3 regions of the Mesorhizobium sp. B4-1-4 genome follow, and region 3 is predicted to be linked to each of the others. Evidence: riboswitches for the same ligand, from Rfam matches in the RefSeq annotation. Region 3 holds a riboswitch; each other region holds the start of a gene.
The links. Region 3 has a riboswitch for cobalamin ahead of FJW03_RS26245 (aromatic ring-hydroxylating oxygenase subunit alpha). Riboswitches for the same ligand answer to the same signal wherever they lie in the genome.
Positions count from the first base shown of each region.

Region 1 (5,130 bases), 2.0 Mb from region 3:
TGATCAGCGTGCCGACCACGTCGGCCACGGCGAGATCGATGCCGCGCTTCAGATCCATCGGGTTCATGCCGGCGGCAACCGCCTTGTGGCCTTCCTGGACGATCGACTGAGCCAGAACGGTCGCGGTCGTGGTGCCGTCGCCGGCGATGTCGTTGGTCTTCGAAGCAACTTCGCGGACCATCTGCGCGCCCATGTTCTCGAACTTGTCCTCAAGCTCGATTTCCTTGGCGACGGTGACGCCGTCCTTGGTGATGCGCGGGGCGCCGAACGACTTGTCGATGACGACGTTGCGGCCCTTGGGGCCGAGCGTGACCTTCACCGCGTCGGCGAGGATGTTGACACCGCGCAGCATGCGCTCGCGGGCGTCACGGGAGAATTTTACGTCTTTGGCAGCCATGTTTAACTCCTGGCAGGGGCTCGCAGCGAGCCCGAAGATTCAAGATTCAGTTGACGGAAAGGCCGATAATCAGCCGATGATGCCCATGATGTCGGATTCCTTCATGATCAGAAGGTCTTCGCCATTGAGCTTGACTTCCGTGCCCGACCACTTGCCGAACAGGATGCGATCGCCAGCCTTGACGTCCAGCGGAACGAGCTTGCCGCTTTCGTCGCGGGCGCCGGAGCCGACGGCGATGATCTCGCCTTCCTGCGGCTTTTCCTTCGCCGTATCCGGGATGATGATCCCGCCGGCGGTCTTGGATTCGGATTCGACCCGGCGAACGACCACGCGGTCATGAAGCGGGCGGAACTTCGACTTTGCCATTTTTTCTTCCTCGATGAGAACGGTGAGAAACAGTTCCTCCATCCGGCGAAGCCGGACAACAACAAAGTCCGGCGGCGCCGGACCTGTAGTTAGCACTCACCAATGGCGAGTGCTAACGTGGCGATGAGATAGGCTGCTGGCCTGCCAGAGTCAAGGCGCGCCGAGTGCCTCTTTCCATCATGATGGTGAACTTACCGAAGCTTGGCCGAACCGAGGACCAGAAGCGGGCAACGTTCCGCCGCGGCGACGTGAACTCGGCTTTGACTACGGAAAATTCGATTTCGTCCTGCATGAGGGCAGGGCCATCCTCCTTGATGCCAACAAAACTCCCGGCCGTCCCCAGAACCTCGTGAAGATATTCACGGCCGGCGCCTCCGATCTGGCCGACGGCTTTGAAGGCCTCATTCGTCGGGCGAGATAGACCAGCGACCGGCCAGGATCGCCCTCACGCCGCTCCCGCCTGTTGACGTGGGTTGCAGCAATTCATGGGCCTGCCTGTCTATACAGTCATCAGGCCAGGCGATTACGCGTTCCTGCGGCCGACACAGAGCGCGGCCGTGCTGCAGCAGTTCGGGTCGATCGCGGTGCTATCCGGCGGCAGGATTTGCGGATCGTTGGCCGGTGTTGCCGACGATGTGAACACGTCGGATGCTCAAGATACTTGACTCAGTCAAGTAAATGATTGATCCTGTAAAGACAGGAGATGTCCATGACGGTTCACCACCAGCCCCGCAATGATGCGCCCAACAAGGAGCGGATCGATGCCGTGCGGGCATTCAACCGCTTCTACACCCGCCAGATCGGGCTGCTCGACGAAGGGTTGCTGAAAAGCGCCTTTTCCCTGACCGAGGCGCGTGTGCTCTACGAGTTGGCGCATCGCGATGGCCTGACTGCGACCGACCTCGGACGCGATCTCGGTCTCGACGCTGGCTATATCAGCCGTTTGCTGAAAAAGTTCGAACGCCTTCACCTCATCTCCAGAGCGACGCTGGTTTCGGACGCAAGGCAATCGTCGATTGCGTTGACACAGGCGGGCAGGAATGCCTTCGCACCGCTGAACAAGGAATCGCACGATCAGGTCCGGGCCCTGCTCGATCGGCTGCCGGCATCGGAACAAGACCGGCTGGTCAAATCCATGCAGACGGTGCAGCGTCTGCTCGCCGAAAATGCCGAGCCAACGATCCCCTATCTGTTGAGGCCGCTGCAGATCGGCGACATCGGCTGGATCACCCACCGGCAAGGGCTGCTCTATGCCCAGGACTTTGGCTGGGACGAAACCTACGAGGCGCTGGTCGCCGAAATCCTCGCGGCGTTCGTGAAATCCTACGATCCGAAATGGGAGCGCAGCTGGATCGCCGAGCGGGAAGGCGAGGTCGTCGGCTCGGTCTTCGTCGTACGCAAGTCGGATCAGGTGGCGAAGCTGCGTTTGCTCTATGTCGAGCCTTCGGCGCGTGGCCTCGGCATCGGCAAGCGACTGGTGGAGGAAGTCATCGGCTTTGCCCGCGCCAGGGGATACAAGACCCTGACCTTGTGGACAAACGACATTCTCGCCGCTGCCCGGCATATCTATCAGGCCGCCGGCTTCAAACTGATCGAGGAAGAACCTCATCATTCCTTCGGCAAGGATCTGGTTGGTCAGAACTGGAATCTTGATTTGTGATCTTCCGCCAGAGCATGATGCCGAAAAGTGTGAAGCGGTTTTCAGACGACGTCATGCCCTATCTCTTTGATTAGAAGCGGATTCAGATTTCAGGTCGATTCGACCTGAAATCATCCGGCTTTCCGCGTTTGGCCAATTTGATCGAAATTGCGCACTCCGCGCAATTCGCTCGACAGATGGCTGACAGCCCCTCGCTTGACAGCGCCGCGCCTCATGCGTTATTGCGTTATGTTATTACATAAAGATGCGTGGTCGCGCGCGGCTTCGGCTCCGATCGTCGCGACTGAGAAATCCGTTGCGATGCAATCCGGGGAAAACTAGGGTGGAATGGTGATGGTCCCCGAGTCGAAAGGCGAGGGGTGAAAAGGGAACACGGTGAGATCCGCCTGGGATCGAGGCCGTGGCTGCCCCCGCAACTGTAAGCGGTGAGCGAGATCCGAAATGCCACTGGCCGGCGAGGCTGGGAAGGCAGGATTGCGCCGAGACCCGCGAGCCAGGAGACCTGCCATCACGGAGTTGACCGGACGGGGTGTGCCGGGAGGAGACGTGGACGTCGGTCTGACGACCGACCGCCAACATCCTTCCGTCGCCAATCGAGAAAGACGGAAAGTTGGGCGCCGCCATAGATCGCATTCACCGTATCATCGTGTGCACGCTTTGCCGCGACATCCCGACAGGGACCAGGTCGGGCGAAGCTTTGTGCACCGATTTGCGCTCGCGGTTGTCGACCCACGCCGAACTCGCGGTGGCGCAGGGCTTCACGGTCGAGGGGGTGGCGTGCATGGCAGGCTGTGCGCGGCCGCTGGCGGTGGCGTTCCAGGCCCCGGACAAGGCCGCCTATCTCTTCGGCTCCATCGATGCCGAGGCCGACGCCGGCGATCTCGTGCGGTTTGCCAGGCTCTACGCCTCGCTCCCCGACGGCTGGTGCAATGCCGGACAACGTCCGCCGCGACTGGCCGGCAAGACGCTGGCCCGCATCCCGGTAGCGGGCGAGCCGGCAGGAGACAGCCGATGACGGTGCCGCTTCTCGAGGCGCGCGATCTCGGCGCGGTGGCGAATGGGCGGAATCTGGTCCACGCGGTCAGCCTGTCCATGGCCATCGGCGATCGCCTCGCCATTATCGGCCCCAACGGCGCCGGCAAGACCACGCTGCTGCGCATGTTGTCCGGCATGCTCAAGCCAAGTTCCGGAGAGGTGAAACTCGGCGGGCGCCGCCTCGACAGGATTTCGCCGGCCGAGCGGGCCCTGCACATCGCCGTCGTCGGGCAGACCGACCAGCCGGATCCGCGGCTGGCGGTGATCGACTATGTCGAGCTTGGCCGCGTCCCGCATGCCGGCTTGAAACGCAGGAGCGAGGAACGCGACATTGTCGTGGACGCGCTGCGCCGGACCGGTTTGCTGCCCCTGCTTGGCCGCACCATTGGCTCACTGTCGGGCGGGGAACGCCAACGCGCCCAGCTTGCGCGCGCCATCGCGCAGGAACCTAAAGTATTGTTCCTCGACGAACCGACCAACCATCTCGATCCCCGCGCCCGCGCGGAACTGCTCGAACTCGTGGCTGGCTTCGGCATGACGGTGATCGCGGTGCTGCACGATCTGGCCCTGGTGGCGCCGTTCGCCACAAGGGTAGCGGTGATGAACGAAGCCCGGCTCCATGCGCTGGCGGCGCCGCGCGAAGCGCTGACGCAACAACTGATCCGCGAGATTTTCGGCGTCGACGTGTTTCGCCTGCGCCATCCCACCGAGGACCGCGAACTGACCGTGTTCGATGTTCCGAACCGTGCGGCGCCTTCCTGACCGAAACCGACTTTCATCCGACACAGTTCAACCAAGGAGCAAAAATCGTGAAACGCCTCGCCCTGTCGCTCGCCTTCTCGCTGCTGGCGTCGGCAGCCTTCGCCTTCCCGGTCACCGTCGACAGTTGCGGCAAGCCGCTGACCTTCGATGCGCCTCCCAAGCGCGCCGTCATCCACGATCTCAACATGGCAGAGATGGCCTTCGCGCTGAAGCTGCAGCCGTCGATCGTCGGCCTGACCGGCATCACCGGATGGTACAAGGTCGGGCCCGATTTCAAGGCCGAGCAGGGTTCGATCCCGGAACTGGCGCCGAAATACCCGACACTCGAAAACCTCGTCGCGGTCGAGCCTGATTTCTTCTTCGCCGGCTGGTACTATGGCATGAAGCCGGGCGGCGATGTGACGCCCGACACGCTCGCGCCGCACGGCATCAAGACGCTGGTGCTGACGGAAAGCTGCGTCCATCTCGACAAGAACCGGCCCGCCGCCTCGATGGACCTTCTCTACGGCGATGTCGAAAAACTGGGCAAGATCTTCGGCAAGGAGGCCGAGGCGGAGAAGCTCGTTGCCGGTTGGAAGGCGCAACTCGCTGACATCACCGCCAAGGTCGGCGATCGCAAGGGAACACGGGTGTTCCTCTACGATTCCGGCGAGGACAAGCCGTTCACCGCAGGAAAATTCGCCATCCCGAGTGCCATGATCACGGCGGCCGGCGGCGAAAACATCATGGCCGACATGGAGACGAGCTGGGGCAACACGGATTGGGAAACCGTGGCGTCGCGCAATCCGCAATTCCTCATCCTGCTCGACTATCAGGATGGCGGCGGTTACACGAAACTCCTTGATTTCCTGAAGGCGCACCCGGCGATGAAAGAGACGGACGCGGTCAAGAACGAGCGTTTCGTGGCCCT
Region 1 is NZ_CP083950.1:1,179,168-1,184,297, forward strand. Features, by position in the region: gene groL (chaperonin GroEL) at 1-397, opposite strand, end outside; gene groES (co-chaperone GroES) at 467-763, opposite strand; gene FJW03_RS05565 (hypothetical protein) at 1,249-1,428, shown strand; gene FJW03_RS05570 (helix-turn-helix domain-containing GNAT family N-acetyltransferase) at 1,473-2,423, shown strand; cobalamin riboswitch at 2,741-2,948, shown strand; gene FJW03_RS05575 (DUF1636 family protein) at 3,034-3,438, shown strand; gene FJW03_RS05580 (ABC transporter ATP-binding protein) at 3,435-4,220, shown strand; gene FJW03_RS05585 (ABC transporter substrate-binding protein) at 4,268-5,130, shown strand, end outside.
Region 1: another riboswitch for cobalamin. It lies ahead of FJW03_RS05575 (DUF1636 family protein); the one in region 3 lies ahead of FJW03_RS26245 (aromatic ring-hydroxylating oxygenase subunit alpha).

Region 2 (5,130 bases), 1.6 Mb from region 3:
AGGAGCATGGCCTCCAGCAGGTTTCGGTCGCCGATCTCATCGCCTACCGGCAACGCAAGGAAACGCTGGTCGAACGCGTGGCTTGCTCGGAGATCGACACGCTCGGCGGCAAGGCGCAGGTCTTCACCTATACGTTGCCCTGGGACACGATGCATCATGTCGCGGTGGTCTTCGGCGATATCCGCGACGGCGAGGACGTTCCGGTGCGGTTGCATTCCGAAGACGTGGTGACCGACGTCTTCGGCACCAGCCATCGGCTCGACGGCATCATGAAGGCGATGGGCGAGCGTAAGCGCGGTGTCATCGTCTATCTGCGCGAAGGCTCGGTTGGCGTCGCCCACCAGGAGCGCAAGCGCCCGGCGTCGGGCGACCGCGAGGATCACGAAGAGGCGCGCCGGCGCGAAAACGAATGGCGCGAAATTGGCCTCGGTGCGCAGATCCTGAAGGATCTCGGCATTTCCTCGATCAACCTGATCGCCTCGCGCGAGCGCCATTATGTCGGCTTGGAAGGTTTTGGCATCCATATCGCCAAGACCGAGATTCTGTAGTCCACCGAGGGATCGACGCGGCGGAAAGGTCCTGCTGGCAGGTCACCTGCGTTGGCGATTGACTGAAGCGTCCGCTTGCCTCGTCATCCTATGGCGAAGCAAGGAGCGAAGCGACGCGGCTCAGACCATAGGATCCATGCCGCGACTTCGACGTGTTGCCACGTCCATAATTCTGCTCCGCTGTGATCTTCGATCAAGATTACGGCATGGATCCTCGGGTCTGCGCTCCGCTTCGCGTCGCTCCGCCCGTGGATGACGACGTCGCGGAAGCCTCGGCCAATTCCGAACGTTTGCGAAACGAGCGGCTGCTCGCTTCTTCTCGTCGCCCCCCGGTTGACAATCTTCGGGATGAGCGCATCCTCCCAGCCCTCTCTGAGGGGAGATTCGGGGCATGTGGGATTTCGATATCGGCAGGTCGGTGTCCATCATGATGCGGACCTGGCCTTTCATTGTTTTTCGCATGATCGTCTATTTCGGCATCACTCTGGCCTATATCCTGGCGACTGGCACGGGCGCCTCCGTCGGCTATGGCGTCGGCCATATCTCCACCGATCCCGGCGGGCCGCTGTCCTTTGCCCTATGGGGCGGCGTGGTCGGCTTTGGCGCCGTCTCGATCGCCGTCTACTGGATCCGCGAATACATCCTCTACGTCGTCAAGGCCGGCCATATCGCCGTCATGGTCCATCTGATCGACGGCCGTGACGTTCCCGACGGTAAGAACCAGATCGTGTACGCAAAGGAGGTCGTGACCGAGCGTTTCGCCGAGGCTAACGTCCTTTTCGTCGTCGACCAGCTGGTCAAGGGCGCTATCCGCGCCATTACCGGCCTGCTTGGCGGCGTAGCCGCTTTCCTGCCCATTCCAGGCCTGAGCGGCCTTGTGTCTTTCATCAACACGGTAATCCGCCTGTCGCTCACCTATGTCGACGAGATCATCCTCGGCTACGATATCCGCATCAACTCGTCCTCGCCATTCGAAACCGCACGCCAAGGCGTCGTGCTCTACGCCCAGAACGGCAAGATCATGGTCAAGAACGCCGTCTGGCTGGCGATCATCATGTGGGGCGTGTCGTTTGTCATCTTCCTGCTGATGCTGGCCCCGGCCGGCGCCATTCTTTTCCTCATGCCCGGGCAGCTCGCCGGCTGGGCCTTCGTGCTCGCCATCGTCTTTGCCTGGGCCTTCAAGGCAGCCTTCATCGAGCCCTTCGCCATCGCCTGCCTGATGCAGGTCTACTTCAAGACCATCGCCGGCCAGGTGCCAGATCCGGCTTGGGACGCTCGGCTGGCCGAGGCATCGTCGAAGTTCAGGGACCTCAAGGACAAGGCGCTCTCCTCCTTCGGTGGTTCGCGCTGGGACACGGCCGGCGCGACACGCTGATCGGCCGGGCTGGCGGGCGTGCCGGCGACGGTATAGAGGCTCGACACCGCTGATTTGAGCGGCGCCTCGCCCTGGCCGCAAAACGTCTCGCTCATGATCAATTCGGGCAGCGGCAATCGCCGGCCCCAGCCATGTGTCTCGAGGTCCGGCTTGGGCGCGAACTCGGAAACACGGCCGACGCAGAGATAGGCGATCGGCGTCACGTGCTCGGGAATGGCCAACAGCCGCTTCAACGCCTCAGGCTCGATGATGCTGACCCAGCCGACGCCGATGCCTTCGGCCCGTGCCGCCAGCCAGAAATTCTGCACCGCGCAGACCGTGCTGTAGAGATCCATCTCCGGATTGTGCCAACGCCCCAGCGGCGAACCTTTCGAGCGCTGGCGGTCGCAGGTGATGCAGATGTTGAGCGCGCTTTCGCAGATGCCTTCCAGCTTGAGCTTGCGGTAGAGCGCTTGTCGCTCTTCCTCGATTGCTGGCAGTTCCTGTTCACGCGCGGCCAGGAACAGGTCACGTACCTTCTCCCGGCGCCCGGCACCGCGAATGACGATGAAGTTCCACGGCTGCATGAACCCGACCGATGGCGCGTGATGGGCTGCAAGCAGCAGCCGAGCCAGCACCTCGTCGTCGATGGTCTCGGGAGTAAAATGGCTGCGAACATCGCGCCTGGTGAACATGGCTCGGTAGACGGCGTCGCGCGCCATCTGGTCAAATCCATCGCCCACAGGAGCGGTCATGGCTTCCGGCATCGCTTGTCCCCTTGCGACTTCAAATCAATGCCGCCCGCCTGACCATGCGGGTGACGATGCCTGCCAGGCCGGTCTTCTGGCTCGGGATCAACCCGCGTCCGGTGCCTTCCCGTCATCGACAGTGGCATTTACCGGCGCGGTCCCCCTTACAGCGTTGGGCACGCCACGGAATTCAACCGTGTTCCCGATTCTCCCGCCAGAGCATTTGCAGCCAAGTGGATTTCACTTGGCGTCGCATAATGCGACTGAGAACAAACAGGCCGGCGGGCACCAGGCAGTGGTGGCGACCTTACCCCGAAGCCCCGGCCGCGCCAATCCCCGCAGCGACGCGAATGGACGCAGACGTGATTTTCCCCAGCGATCAAGCCGCAACGCATGGCCATTGCCGTGTCGGGGCACTAGATAGGGACGATGGCCACCCGTCTCTACACGCACCCTATCTTCCTTGAACACATCACGCCGCCCGGCCACCCCGAACGGCCGGACCGCTTGCGCGCTATCGAGCGCGTGCTCGACGACGAAGCCTTTGCCGCGCTCGAACGGGTCAAGGCGCCGGAAGGAGATGAAGCCACTATCCTCTATGCGCATCCGGCCGATTTCGTCGCGCGTGTGCGCGCCGCCATCCCCGAAGAGGGCATCGCCCGCGTCGATGCCGACACCACCGCCAGTCCGAAGAGCTGGCAGGCGGTGATCACCGCGATCGGTGCCGCCAATGCGGCCGTCGACGACGTCTTCACTGGCCGGGCCGACAATGCCTTCGTCGCAGCACGGCCGCCCGGCCATCATGCCGAGAAAACCACCGCCATGGGTTTCTGTTTCTTCAACACGGCGGCGATCGCGGCCCGCTATGCGCAGAGGAAGCATGGCGCCGAGCGGGTCGCCGTCGTCGATTGGGACGTGCATCACGGCAACGGCACACAGGATATTTTCTGGGACGATCCTTCGGTGCTCTATTGCTCGACGCATCAGATGCCGCTCTATCCCGGCACCGGCGCGAAGAACGAAACCGGCGCTGGCAACATCGTCAACGCGCCTCTGGCGCCGCAGACTGGCAGCGAGGTGTTTCGCGATGCCTTCCTGTCGCGGATCCTGCCGGCGCTCGACAAATTCGCGCCCGATCTGATCATCATTTCGGCCGGCTTCGACGCGCACCACCGCGACCCGCTGGCCGAGATCAATCTGACCGAGGATGATTTCGACTGGGCGACGGGCCAGCTGATGCAACGCGCCGCGCGTCACGGCGACAACCGGCTCGTCAGCCTGCTCGAGGGCGGCTACGATCTGCAGGGATTGGCATTTTCGGTCGCGGCCCATGTCGCGCGGCTGATGAAAGGATGAATAATGGCTGGTGAGACCAATGAAGACGTCAAGGCGATGAGCTTCGAGCAGGCACTCGATGCGCTGGAGAAGATCGTCGATGACCTGGAGCGTGGCGACGTGCCGCTCGATCAGTCAATCCGGATCTATGAACGCGGTGAGGCGCTGAAGGCGCATTGCGACCGGTTGCTGAAGGCTGCGGAGGACAAGGTCGAGAAGATCAGGCTGTCGCGCGACGGAAAGCCGGTTGGAACGGAACCGCTCGACGCGGACTGAGGCAGGGTCGCGATGACGGTCTTGCCTCGCCGGTTTTTGGACACGATCATGATTGAGGATCAAGCTCGTCCGGATTGGAACGGCTCCAGGACAAGAGGAGAAACGGAAGCGATGTGCAGAAACATCAAGACCCTGTTCAATTTTGACCCGCCGGCAACCAACGATGAAGTTCGCGACGCGGCACTTCAATTTGTCCGCAAGCTGAGCGGGACGACGCGTCCTTCGAAGCAGAACCAGCATGCGTTCGACCATGCGGTGGAGGCCATCGCGGCATCGGCGCGGGAACTGCTCGATTCCCTCGAAACAAACCAGCATCCGCGTAACCGCGAAGAGGTGGCGGCCAGACTTCGGGCAAAGGCGGCGCTCCGTTTTGCCTGATGCGGCCAAGGCGGTCTGGACCGCTGACAAGGAGAGTTCATGAGCTTCTTCCCGGGGAAGGACCCTGAAGCCGGCGATGCCTTTGCCAGCGATCAGATCGAACTGATGGTCATCCCGAACGCCAAGGATATTGGCGGCTTCGAGGTGCGCCGAGCCTTGCCAACCGCCAAGAGGCGTCTGGTCGGCCCATTCATCTTCTTCGACCGCATGGGGCCGGCGATCCTGCGCGCCGGCCAGGCGCTCGATGTCCGTCCCCATCCCCATATCGGCCTGTCGACGGTCACCTATCTGTTTGACGGCAAGATCCGGCATCGCGATTCGTTGGGCACCGAAATGGTCATCCAGCCCGGCGATGTGAACCTGATGACCGCCGGCCGCGGCATCGTGCATTCCGAGCGCACGCCGGAGGAATTGCGCGGCGCGCCAATGTCGATTTCGGGCCTGCAGACATGGCTTGCCTTGCCAGACGACAAGGAGGAAGTGGCGCCGG
Region 2 is NZ_CP083950.1:797,573-802,702, forward strand. Features, by position in the region: gene ribB (3,4-dihydroxy-2-butanone-4-phosphate synthase) at 1-548, shown strand, start outside; gene FJW03_RS03650 (hypothetical protein) at 940-1,923, shown strand; partial or broken gene bluB (5,6-dimethylbenzimidazole synthase) at 2,088-2,669, opposite strand; cobalamin riboswitch at 2,718-2,900, opposite strand; gene FJW03_RS03660 (histone deacetylase family protein) at 3,081-4,007, shown strand; gene FJW03_RS03665 (exodeoxyribonuclease VII small subunit) at 4,011-4,262, shown strand; gene FJW03_RS03670 (DUF2277 domain-containing protein) at 4,374-4,640, shown strand; gene FJW03_RS03675 (pirin family protein) at 4,680-5,130, shown strand, end outside.
Region 2: another riboswitch for cobalamin. It lies ahead of bluB (5,6-dimethylbenzimidazole synthase); the one in region 3 lies ahead of FJW03_RS26245 (aromatic ring-hydroxylating oxygenase subunit alpha).

Region 3 (5,130 bases):
TCTATCAGGGCGAAGAACTCGGGCTCGGCGAGGCCGACCTGCGCTTCGAGGACCTGCAGGATCCCTATGGCATCCGCTTCTGGCCGGAATTCAAGGGCCGGGATGGCTGCCGCACGCCCATGGTGTGGGACGGCAGCGCCAAGAATGGCGGCTTCTCCCAGGCAAAGCCATGGTTGCCGGTGCCGGCCAAGCATCTGTCGCAGGCGGTCAATGTACAGCAGGGTGACGAGACGTCACTGCTTGAGCACTACCGGCGCTTTCTCGCCTTCCGCCGCGCCCATCCGGCGCTGGCCAAGGGCGATATCAATTTCATCGAAAGCCAGGGCGACACCGTCGCCTTCACGCGCCGGGCGGGCAATGAGCAGATCGTCTGTGTCTTCAATCTGGGCGCCAAGCCGGCCGAGGTTGACCTTGGCGACCGATCGCTGCAACCTTTGCCGGGACACGGATTTTCGGAGAAGGCAGATACAGGCACCGTCCGCCTCGGCGGCTACGGCGCCTGGTTCGGGCGCATAGACTGAATTTCAAATCACCGGGAGAAAATCATGGCCGATGTCACGCTGCGACAAGTGAAGAAGTCCTACGGCAATCTCAACATTCTCCACGGCATCGACCTCGACATCAAATCAGGCGAGTTCATCGTCTTCGTCGGCCCGTCGGGCTGCGGCAAGTCGACCTTGCTGCGGTCCATCGCCGGGCTCGAGGAGATCACCTCAGGCGAACTCAGGATCGACGGCGAGGTTGTCAACGACGTGCCGCCGTCGAAGCGGGGCATCGCCATGGTGTTCCAGTCCTACGCCCTCTATCCGCACATGACCGTCTACGACAACATGGCCTTCTCAATGAAGATCGGCAAGGAAAGCAAGGCCGAGATCGACAAGCGCGTGCGCCAGGCGGCGGAAATCCTGCAGCTGACCAAGTATCTCGACCGTCTGCCCAAGGCGATGTCGGGCGGTCAGCGTCAGCGCGTCGCCATCGGCCGCGCCATCGTGCGCAATCCGAAAGTGTTCCTGTTCGACGAGCCGCTGTCGAACCTTGACGCCGCGCTGCGTGTCGCCACGCGTATCGAGATCGCCAAGCTCAAGGAATCGATGCCCAACACGACCATGATCTACGTCACCCACGACCAGGTCGAGGCGATGACGCTGGCCGACCGTATCGTGGTGCTGAAGGAGGGCCATATCGAGCAGGTCGGAACACCGATGGAACTCTACAAGAGGCCCGGCAACCTGTTCGTCGCCCAGTTCATCGGCTCGCCGGCCATGAACATCCTGCCGGCGACTGTCGACAGGACCGGCAGCCCAACCGTCGTCAGCCATGTCGGCGGCCGCAAGGCGACAGTGCCGATCGCAACGCCGGCATCTGCAAAGGGAGCGGCGGTAAGCTTCGGCGTACGGCCGGAAGATCTCGCGATCGCCAGCGGCACGGACTATCTATTCGAGGGGACGGTCGATTATGTCGAACAGCTCGGCGAGGTCCAGCTGGTCTATGTCGACATCGGCAGGGCCGACCTGCCGCTGGTGACCAAGCTGCCTGGCAATGTCGAGGTCAAGCGCGGCTCGACGCTGCGGCTGACCGCCGACGCCGGCGACCTTCATATCTTCGACGCCGACGGCCGCTCCTTTGCGCTTCACGAGGTAGAAGCAAAGGCGGCCTGAAACAGGTTCTGGTGATAAAAAAGAGCCGCAGGCATCGGCCCGCGGCTCTTTTTGTATTCCACATCAGCTATTAACGGCCGAAGAGATTCCGGTCGCTGCCCTGTGGGGCGGACTTCTGTGCGTCACCCGAGGAATTGAGCAGCTTGTAGACCGGCGATCCTTCATTGCGGATCGAGCCGGTATGCGAAGTGTCGACATTGGCGGTCGTCGCCTGCTTGTTGATGTCGGTGCCGCCAACATTGTCATTGGCCGCATAGGCGCTGCCGGCGGCAATCAGAAGAGCGGCGGCGGTAAGAACAATCTTTTTCATTTCGGGTACTCCGGTATTCGCGAATCCAAGCGGCGGGCAAGCCCGCCGGTTGTCGTTGATATTAGTTGTTGCCGAACAGGTTGCGGTCGGCACCGTGCGCAGGCGTCTGAGCCGCCGGTTCGGACTTCTTGATCGAAGCGGTGTATGAGTTGTCCGTCGACGTGGCGGCCGGCTGGCTGGCGCCATTCGAACCATAATTGTCACTGCCGGCGAAAGCGCTGCCGGAAATGGCCAGAACGGCGACGGCAGCAAGAGCGATCTTCTTCATTTCAAGTCTCCTGAATTCTTTGAGTGTCGCCAGGGCGGCGGGCCAAACCCGCCGCCTACTGGAGATCGGCTGTTAGTTGTTGCCGAAGAGGTTGCGGTCAGCACCGTGGGTGGGCGTCTGAGCAGCCGGTTCCGACTTCTTGATCGAAGCGGTGTAAGAGCTGTCGGCAGCAGTGGCCGCGGGGGCATTCGCACCATAGTGATCGCTACCAGCGAAGGCGCTGCCGGAAATGGCCAGAAGGGCGGCGGCAGTGAGAACAATCTTTTTCATTTTGGGTACTCCAGTATCTTTCCGTCCGTCTAGCGGCGTGTCTTGGGATTGAAATCGCGTCGTTCGGACGACCCCGATGTGGGAGAGCCAGCTAGCCGTTTCCAATCACGAAGATGTTCAACGTGGACCATGAATCCACTACTTGAAATTGTACCAAGATCTTCCACGTGCGATTTTTCCGTTGGAATATCAAAGCGTTAATTAAAGTCGGCGTCGTCATCACCGACTGTATCGGAGGCTCGGCGTTCACACCGTCCTGCACGCACCGTCAACAGAAACGAACCGTTCGGTTCGATTTTAGAATCTGCTAATAGTCACTTTTCGAAACCACTAACCCTTTTTGCTTCCACTCCGGGCCGATTCCGACGCCCGGCGCGGCCGTCACCGCGATGATTTTCGCTGTCGCTGTTCGTGACCTGATCGTTGCGCATGGGTGTCGCGCCACATGGATGCGATGTCGCTTTCATGCCGATGTCGCAAGCGCTGTCGTGATTAGATCAGGTCATCTCAGGTGCCGCTTCGTGACGACGGGGCGGAGAATTGGGAAGCCGGTCAAAGTCCGGCGCTGCCCCCGCAACGGTGGTGGAGTTCAAGTCGCAACGGGAGACCACTGGGCGAAAGCCTGGGAAGGTGTCGCGACCGTCCGCAAGGACACTCCAGAGCCCGGAAACCAGCCAGAGATCGTAGAACTCGACTGATCGCGGTGGGCGGTCAAGAGGCGGATGCCGCATGCCCGGCGCTTGCCGGCATGCAGCCTTGTCCTTCCTCTCATCCCCTCCGGTTCAGTCATTAGAGCGACGCGCGTCCGTTTGGACGGGCCGATGCGATGAATGCGAGGACAGGACATGGATGTGCGCAACGATATGCTGAGGCTCTTGAACGGCCGCAGAGAGGGCTTTTCGCTGGAACAGCCCTTCTACACCGACCCGGACTGCTTCAAGCTCGACATGGAGCTGATCTGGTATCGCGATTGGCTGTTCATCGGCCATGATTGCGAATTGCCGAAGCCGGGAAGCTTCATCACCGTGCAGATCGGCGACTATCCGGTCGTGCTGGTGCGCGACCAGCAGGGCAAGATCAATGCCTTCCACAACTCCTGCCGCCATCGCGGCAGCCGCGTCTGCAACACTGATAAGGGCTTGGCGGCCAAACTGGTCTGCCCTTATCACCAGTGGACCTACGAGCTCGACGGCCGCCTGCTGTTCGCCCGCCAGATGGCCGACGGTTTCGACAAAAGCCAATTCGGCCTGAAGCCGGTCGCCCGTGAGAGCGTTGCCGGCTACATCTTCATCTGCCTGGCCAAGGAGCCCGCCGACTTCGCACCGATGCGGGCGATGATCGAACCCTATCTCAAGCCGCACCGGCTGAGCGAAGCAAAGATCGCTTTCCAGAGCACCATCATCGAGAAGGGCAACTGGAAGCTGGTCTGGGAAAACAACCGCGAGTGCTACCATTGCGCCGGCAGCCATCCGGAGCTTTGCAAGACCTTCCCGGAAGCGCCGACCGTGACCGGTGTACAGGGCGCCGACAGCGATCCTGAGATGATCGCGCACTGGGCGAAATGCGAGGCCGTTGGCCTGCCGAGCAAATTCCGCATCGATCCGGCCGGGCAATATCGCGCCACCCGCGCGCCGCTGCTGCGCGACGCGGTCAGCTACACGATGAGCGGCAAGCGGGCGGTGAAGAAGAACCTCTCCGACAGCGTCTCGGCCGACCGCATCGGCACCCTGATGCACTACCACTATCCAACCACCTGGAACCACATCCTGATCGATCACGCCGTCACCTTCCGCGTGCTGCCGATCAGTGCCACGGAAACGGCCGTGACGACGAAATGGCTGGTGCACAAGGATGCGGTCGAGAGCGTCGATTACGATCTCGCCGAACTCACCCATGTGTGGACCGAGACCAACGATCAGGATCGCCGTATCGTCGAGGAAAACGCCTTCGGCATCCTGTCGCCGGCCTACGAACCAGGCCCGTATTCGGAGCTGCATGAGGGTGGCGTGATCCAGTTCGTCGACTGGTATGCGCGCTTCATTGGTCCGCGCCTCGCCGAGGATGGTCGACCAGCGCTCCGCAGTGTCGCCTGAGAGGCCAAAGGATGAACGCGATGACTGATCTTGGCCTTTACCGCCATCTCGACCAGATGGCGCCCTGGAACGACCGGCTCCAGGTGCTGGAAGTGATTGGCGTCAGCGACGAATCTCCTGACGTCAAGACCTTCACCTTCCGCTCCGACAACCAGACCTGGTTCCGCTACAAGCCGGGCCAGTTCGTGACGCTGGAACTGCCGACAGATGACGGGCCGCTGATGCGCACCTATACGTTGTCATCGTCGCCATCGAGGCCGTTCTCGATCGCGGTGACGGTGAAGGCACAGGCCGGCAGCATTGGTACGCGCTGGATGTTCGATCATCTGGTGCCTGGCTCACACGTCAAGGCCTACGGGCCGGCCGGCGACTTCTCGCTGCACAGCCATCCGGCGGCAAAATATCTGTTCATCTCGGCCGGCTCGGGCGTGACGCCGATGATGTCGATGCTGCGGTGGCTGAACGACTGCGCGCCATGGACCGATGTCGGCTTCGTCAACTGCGCGCGGCGCCCCGAAGAGATCATCTTCC
Region 3 is NZ_CP083950.1:5,444,432-5,449,561, reverse strand. Features, by position in the region: gene FJW03_RS26270 (alpha-glucosidase family protein) at 1-521, shown strand, start outside; gene FJW03_RS26265 (ABC transporter ATP-binding protein) at 546-1,658, shown strand; gene FJW03_RS26260 (DUF680 domain-containing protein) at 1,729-1,968, opposite strand; gene FJW03_RS26255 (DUF680 domain-containing protein) at 2,030-2,236, opposite strand; gene FJW03_RS26250 (DUF680 domain-containing protein) at 2,309-2,506, opposite strand; cobalamin riboswitch at 2,999-3,200, shown strand; gene FJW03_RS26245 (aromatic ring-hydroxylating oxygenase subunit alpha) at 3,352-4,599, shown strand; gene FJW03_RS26240 (hybrid-cluster NAD(P)-dependent oxidoreductase) at 4,620-5,130, shown strand, end outside.